Regions from separate parts of the Microcoleus sp. Pol10D4 genome, predicted to be linked through region 1. Evidence: riboswitches for the same ligand, from Rfam matches in the RefSeq annotation. Region 1 holds a riboswitch; the other holds the start of a gene.

Region 1 (3,413 bases):
AGAGGAGACGGCAGTGCCGTGTCCCTACCGCGATAAATTGTAGGGACACGGCACTGCCTTCTCCTCATTTCTTTATTTATTTTCAACTTTGAAATACCATACTTAACATTATTAAAGTTGTACAACCAAACAGCGCTTCAAATATATATCTTTGTGAAGGTTTATAAGGATAAGAATTCCAAACGCGCAGTTCTCCATTAAAGCCTCGCGAGGCTAAACTCAGCGATACTTGACGGTAGCTTTCCAAAGTTCGCTGAAGCAATTGCCCGATTAAAATGCTTAAACTGTGCATTCCCCGCTTCCAAGTGCGGTAGCCACAGCGCGAGTTTTGAGCAATCCAAAGTTCATCGGCGATCGCCAATAAGCTAAAAATAAACCGATACATTAGTAATAGCAGTTCTGTGACTAACTCTGGACAGCGTAATTGTCTGAGAATTTGCAAGATTTCGGTAAATGGAACCGTCAAGAGGATGAAGTACATACAGCTTGTCGATGCGAAGGCGCGGGCAAATAGCAAGCTCACTTGGTATATTCCAGTGCGGCTCACATACAGATAAAAAGTGCCGATGCTAATGCCCCAACCTTGCCAAATATCCCACTGAATTTCCTGGATTTGACTTAACTCAACCGCACCCAGCGCCAAAGCAGGCAAACTTGTCAGCAAAAACATCAACGGTACCGACAGCAACCGCAAATACAGTTTCCCCGGAATACCCGCATAGATGACGATCCAGACGGCTAACCAAAGGCCGATAGACAATTGGACGATCGCCCCAGAAACGAGAGACAGAATTAAAAGGGCGATCGCAAAAGATAACTTGTGAGATGGCGGCAACCCGCGCAAGCGATTGGTATAAGCCAGACTATCAATCTGATGGTTCATTCCGACGATTTATGATCAGACTGCTGCCGAGATTGCGATCGGCCTTTATACAACCCAATGACGTACCCAACTACGCCAGCCCCCATCGCCGCTTGAGACGCAAACAATAGACTGGCAATTTCGCTGCTAGCCGGCTCAAACAAATGATTAAACCAAGGTTTATAACCCGGTTGAATTTCAGTAATTGCTTTCTTAGCTTGGTCATCGGAACCGCCATATTCACCCCGCACAAAAACGAGAGGAAACGCTGCCAGAACAATCACAGCGCCAGCCAACAGCCAATTTTGTCGCGAAGTAGATTGGTGATTTTTTGTAATTTTTTGACTCACGCCTTATGACTCCTGTCTCAATAATTTCAAAGTTTCCAACTCCGGCTTCCCGTAAGAATGCAGCCAATTCCAGACCAATAGAGTCAGCAATCCCTCACTAATAGCCAGGGGTACTTGAGTGATAGCAAAGATACCAGCAAACTTGAGAAACGAAGCCATAAAACCGCCACTTGCTGCCGGAAAAGCTAATGCTAATTGAATCGAAGTCATCACATAAGTCAGTAAATCTGCCAAAGCCGCCGCACAAAAAATTGCTGCCCGCTGGCTACCAGTTCGCAACAGCAATTGATAGATAAAATACGCAGCGAAAGGGCCGACAATCGCCATCGAAAACATATTCGCTCCCAGCGTAGTCAAGCCACCGTGCGCTAACAGTAACGTTTGAAAAAGCAGAACTAAAGCCCCCAGTACCGCCATCACCGAAGGGCCGAACAAAATTGCACCCAAACCAGTACCCGTCGGGTGAGAACAACTGCCCGTTACCGAGGGAATTTTTAAAGCAGAAAGCACAAAAGTAAACGCACCCGCCAAAGCAAGCAATAGTTTAAGTTCCGGGTGTTCTTTTGTAATACGAGTAATTGAGCGCAAACCTACTGCAAAAAAAGGCAACGCCACCATCCACCAAAATGCAGCCCATTGCACCGGCAAAAAACCTTCCGAAATGTGCATAGCTGCGGCGGGCGTTGCCGATCCCAGGACAATATAACAACTCAAGCCAGCCATCAATCCCAAGCTGACCAATTTCCGATTTCTGGCCTTCACGCTGAACCTCGCAGATGAGACTATGTAAACTAACACATCGGCGGGCATCCTGACTCAGAAAGCGACAAAACTCTCATTACAGTTGCGGGACAGCGCCGGACTTGCACCGAACTTTCCCCGTTTCCTCTAACGGCTGCTCCCCATTAGAACCGACTGGTTAGACATAGTTTAGTCGATCGTGTAAGTCTCAGCAAATCTTTTACAAAAATTCATTCAGATTAACTCAATCAAAATTACCTATCATCTTCTCTTCTCTTCCTTCGCGTCTTCGCGGTTCGTTCAATAAATACTATTGCCAAACAAATCAAAGGTATAATATTAGTGAGTTTTGAGGAAAGCCGCCATGTTAGATTACAAATTTCCGAGGCACTGGCCCTCAGCCGATGAACTACCAGACTCTGATGAAACGCCTGTGGATAACGAACTGCAAGAATTAATACCAGGATTGCTAAAAGCAATATTGCTGATACTTTGGGCAGAACGCATGGACTGGTTTTTTGGCATAGATATGGGTATCTATTATCACGCCGACAAACCTGCCATTGTGCCAGATGCTTTCTTGAGTTTAGGTGTAGAAAGGTTTTATGATGAAGAATTGCGTCCCAGTTACGTGCTGTGGGATGAAAATGTTCTACCGACTTTTGTGTTGGAAGTAGTTTCCCCAAATTATCGCAAAGAATACACCACAAAGTTGGAGGAATATCAAGCTTTAGGCGTACTTTATTACGCCATTTATTCTTCCCGCCGCCGCCGTAAACCCCGTTTAGAAGTACATAAGTTAGTCAATGGGAAGTATGAATTACAGCCAGGACATCCAGTTTGGATGCCAGAAATTGGTTTGGGGATTGGTTGTGAAAGGGGAAGTTATTCTGGGGTGACAAGGGAGTGGTTGTATTGGTATGATGCCGATGGAAAACGTTATCTGACTCCTGAAGAAAAGGTGAAAGAATCAGCACAACTCGCCCAACAGGAATCGCAGCGCGCCGATCGATTGGCCCAACGTTCCGATCGACTAGCTCAGCGATTGCGGGAGTTGGGGATAGATCCTGATAATCTGACCTGATGGCAGTAAAGGCTACAAGACTTACACACTGTTGACGCTCAGAAACCGGGTTTTTCAACGGAGTGCGATCGCCCTCAACGCAGGATTTTAGGGAAAAAACCCAGTTGCTGCGTCCAGGAATGTGTGAATATTTATCAAAACAATCAATCAGGAAAGATGGAGCTAGATTTGGGAAAAACAGAGAGTTTGAGGGCAAACATTGAAATTTAGCTCGAAAAGATGAAAATCACGAGAGGTTATTAAATAATGGTCATGGATGTGCGTTATTACGATGTCATCGGCTTTGGTGATGAAGTTCCAGGAGTTCTTGCTGTTATCTCTGCCGCCAGAGAATATCGTCGCCGGACAAAGCGTTATCCGCGAGTTCTGCTCATGT
Region 2 (3,413 bases), on a different contig from region 1:
CTGCTACTATCGTAACATTTTTGAGCGTAACATTTGTAATCCTTCCTAGTATTAAGGCTCCCAGTAAAGTTACTGCTAGCGAAACCAGCACTGACCCAGCATACACAAATCTCATTAATTTATAATCGATCGTACCCTGCGCGATATCAAAAAGAATACTGGTTAATCTGCTGCTAATAACACTATAAAATATCAATCCTATTAACCCTCCACATAAAGCTAAAAACCAATTAAAATCATATTTGTTTAATTTGGCTGCAATGGCGATTTCGGCGACTGAAAATCCCAAGAAGCCACTCGTAACACTGATGGGAAGCATGATAGTAGTAGTCCCAAAATGCCAAAAGAAGCCACCCATCGGAGAGAAAAAAGTAGGAATTTCACTCAAGAAAACTATCAAAAGTGTGAACAGCAAACAGCACATAAAAGTTGCTAATAAGATCAAACAGCACCTAAAAGTCAGCCTGAATACCGACAAAAAATTAGTTTTTTGCGGTACGGGCAGCGGGGCTGTTGTAGCTTGCAATTCTATTGTATGAGTTTCGGGTTCAGAGTTTGCGCGCAAGATGATTTGGCGGTTGTAAGTTTGACTTGCCAGCAATTTACTCGTATCGACTGCGATTGTGCACTCGATATTATTGCTTTCAAATGCCTGCGGTTCAAAGGAGATCCAAGAGTGGTCGTAGGGCGTGTGGGGCGGATCGTTCGGATGGGGCGCGACTTCCCACCTGCCACAAAGCATTGTATCGGGAATTGGGTTGCTAATGGCAATAGTTTGTGTTAAGATTTCTCCATATTGTGTGGCGGTGAATTGAATGCGATCGCGCTCAATTCTCACTTTCGGCAAGCTGCGGACATCCAAAGATTGTAGCGCAGTTAAAGCATCCGCAGCCGACTGATATCTGTCTTGAATTCTCGGCGCTACCATCCTTTCCAACCAATTCATCCAACCCTGCTGCAACGGCGGTACTAAATGCCGGAAATGAATGCCATAATTGGCATCAACTAAATTACCGACATCCGCCGATTTTGTCCCAGTTAACAAGCAAATCAGCGTTATCCCCAAGCCGTAAAGGTCGGATGCTTTTGTTAATTTTCGGTTGAACATTTGTTCCGGTGGCATGAATCCCATCGTGCCTTTGACGACGCTGCTAGCCGCTATATTTCCACCTCCTAGCCGAGCAAAACCGAAGTCTACTAAATAAACATTGAGTTCGTCATCTATTAACAAGTTTTCTGGCTTAATGTCGCGGTGAATTATCGGCGGTTTCTGAGCTTGCAGGTTAACTAAAATGTCTAAAGTTGCGATCGCAATTTGCTTGATATCCGGCGGCGCAAAAGTCCGCGCGACAGCAGATTCGGCATTTTTGTATTCCTGCACCATGCAGAAACCGCTGTCCGTTTGAAAAGAATCGAGATAGCGGGGAATGCCCGGAAAATCCAGATTTTGCAAAACTTTAATTTCTTGTTCGTAAGCTTCGTATTCTGTCCAGCTAGCACCTAATTGAGCGAATTGAAATTGCTTAATTACAACTAATTTTTGAGTATTCGTATTTTTCGCTAAGTATGTAACTCGGCCGCCGAGACTGTTGTGTCCGAGTTCTTTTTCAATCTGATAGCCGTGAGTGGAAAAATCGGGGAAGGGGTTCATATAGTTTGTAGTAATGTTCTTGTGGGATGGGCTTCGAGCCCGTCATTAACAGGCAAGATATCTGTTACACAAACAGTGAAGTTTTTTTTGATGGGTTTCTATCCTGTCATTAACAGGCAAGATATCTGTTACACAAACAGTGAAGTTTTTTTAGATGGGTTATATCCTGTCAGCAACAGGCAAGATGCCTGTTCCACAAAGAGTTATTTTTTTTTGGGATGGATCGACATTACCAACATAACTTTTTTCCAAAAAGGCGGCAAGTGCGGTATGATGTGATTTCGCGATCGGTTCTAGCGGGGAGCAGCCGTTAGAGGAAACGGGGAAAGTTCGGTGCAAGTCCGGCGCTGTCCCGCAACTGTAATGAAACCGTTGTGGTTTCTCAAGTCAGAATGCCCGCCGATATCTAACTCACTTTTGAACGCATCTGCGAGGTACGGATGATGGATGGAATTAACACGGCTGTACGCACAAAGCACAGTTTATTTGTTTGCACGGCTTGCGCTAGTGTTTGGAAAAACGGCAAGCGCGAAGGTAAAAGCGGCGGTCAACAATTTATGGAAAATTTGTCCCAACTCGCTAAAGATTGGGAGTTTTCTGATAAGTTTGAGATTCAAGAGGTTGAGTGCATGAGTGCTTGCAGTCACTCTTGTGCGGTGTCTTTTGCTGCTGTTGGAAAGTATACTTATCTGTTTGGTGATTTACCAGCAAATGAGTTGGAAAGCGTCGAGGCTGTACTCGAATGCGCGGGTCAATACTATTCTAAACCGGACGGTTTGTTGCCTTGGTCTGAGCGCCCTCAAGCTCTGAAAAAAGGCGTTTTAGCAAAGATTCCTCCGCTCGCAAATTAGAGCCTTTCTCGTTACCATGCTCTGCCCATTGGTGACAACTTAACGTCAAACCGATCGTCTCTCTTGTTGTTATCGAAATCTAGATCCCCCCTAACCCCCCTTAATAAAGGGGGGACAAGAAATATTCTCAAAGTCCCCCTTCTTAAGGGGGATTTAGGGGGATCTAGACTTCGCTTAAAAGCGACTTTTATTGTAGATTTCAGTCTTAAGTTGTCACCTACGATCTCGGTCTGGTAACACATATGCAGAGGCTCTGCCTCGTATTAAAAGCGCTCGTTTATTCCAGCGAGGCTCTGCCTCTAGATTAGCATTCCCAAGCAGAGCTTGGGAACGAGATATCCCACCATCAAATAAGCACAAAATTATCAATGCACAAAATCCCTGTTACTGTCATCACTGGTTTTCTTGGTAGCGGCAAAACTACCTTAATTCGCCACTTATTGCAAAATAATCAAGGTCGCCGCATTGCTGTTCTGGTGAACGAATTTGGCGAAATCGGAATTGATGGAGAACTGCTGCGCGATTGCCAAGTTTGCGACGAAGAAGAAAATGTTAGCAGCAATATTGTAGAACTAACAAATGGTTGTCTTTGCTGCACTGTTCAAGAGGAATTCTTGCCGACTATGCAGGAATTGTTGAAGCGCCGAGAACAAATTGATTGTATCTTAATTGAGACTTCGGGTCTCGCACTTCCTAAACCTTTGATTCAAGCTTTTCGCTGGCCGGAAATTCGCACCGGTGCTACAGTAGACGGTGTTGTTGCTGTTGTCGATTGCGAAGCTATTGCTAGCGGTTCTTTTGTCGGTGATATCGATGCTTTGATGGCACAGCGACAAGCAGATGATAGTTTAGATCACGAAACTCCGATCGAGGAATTGTTTGAAGACCAGTTAGCCTGTGCCGATATGGTA

Evidence for each region. A riboswitch is a leader RNA that binds a small molecule or an ion and turns the genes downstream of it on or off. The one in region 1 is predicted to bind cobalamin.
Region 2: another riboswitch for cobalamin. It lies ahead of QUA36_RS20050 (DUF1636 domain-containing protein); the one in region 1 lies ahead of QUA36_RS10355 (energy-coupling factor ABC transporter permease).

The regions. Positions count from the first base shown of each region.
Region 1 covers NZ_JAUBRA010000014.1:73,043-76,455, forward strand. The annotation lists gene cbiQ (cobalt ECF transporter T component CbiQ) at 83-883, opposite strand; gene QUA36_RS10350 (energy-coupling factor ABC transporter substrate-binding protein) at 880-1,212, opposite strand; gene QUA36_RS10355 (energy-coupling factor ABC transporter permease) at 1,216-1,935, opposite strand; cobalamin riboswitch at 1,997-2,143, opposite strand; gene QUA36_RS10360 (Uma2 family endonuclease) at 2,318-3,037, shown strand; gene QUA36_RS10365 (FAD-dependent oxidoreductase) at 3,290-3,413, shown strand, end outside.
Region 2 covers NZ_JAUBRA010000043.1:5,879-9,291, reverse strand. The annotation lists gene QUA36_RS20055 (serine/threonine-protein kinase) at 1-1,651, opposite strand, end outside; cobalamin riboswitch at 1,923-2,069, shown strand; gene QUA36_RS20050 (DUF1636 domain-containing protein) at 2,092-2,502, shown strand; gene cobW (cobalamin biosynthesis protein CobW) at 2,871-3,413, shown strand, end outside.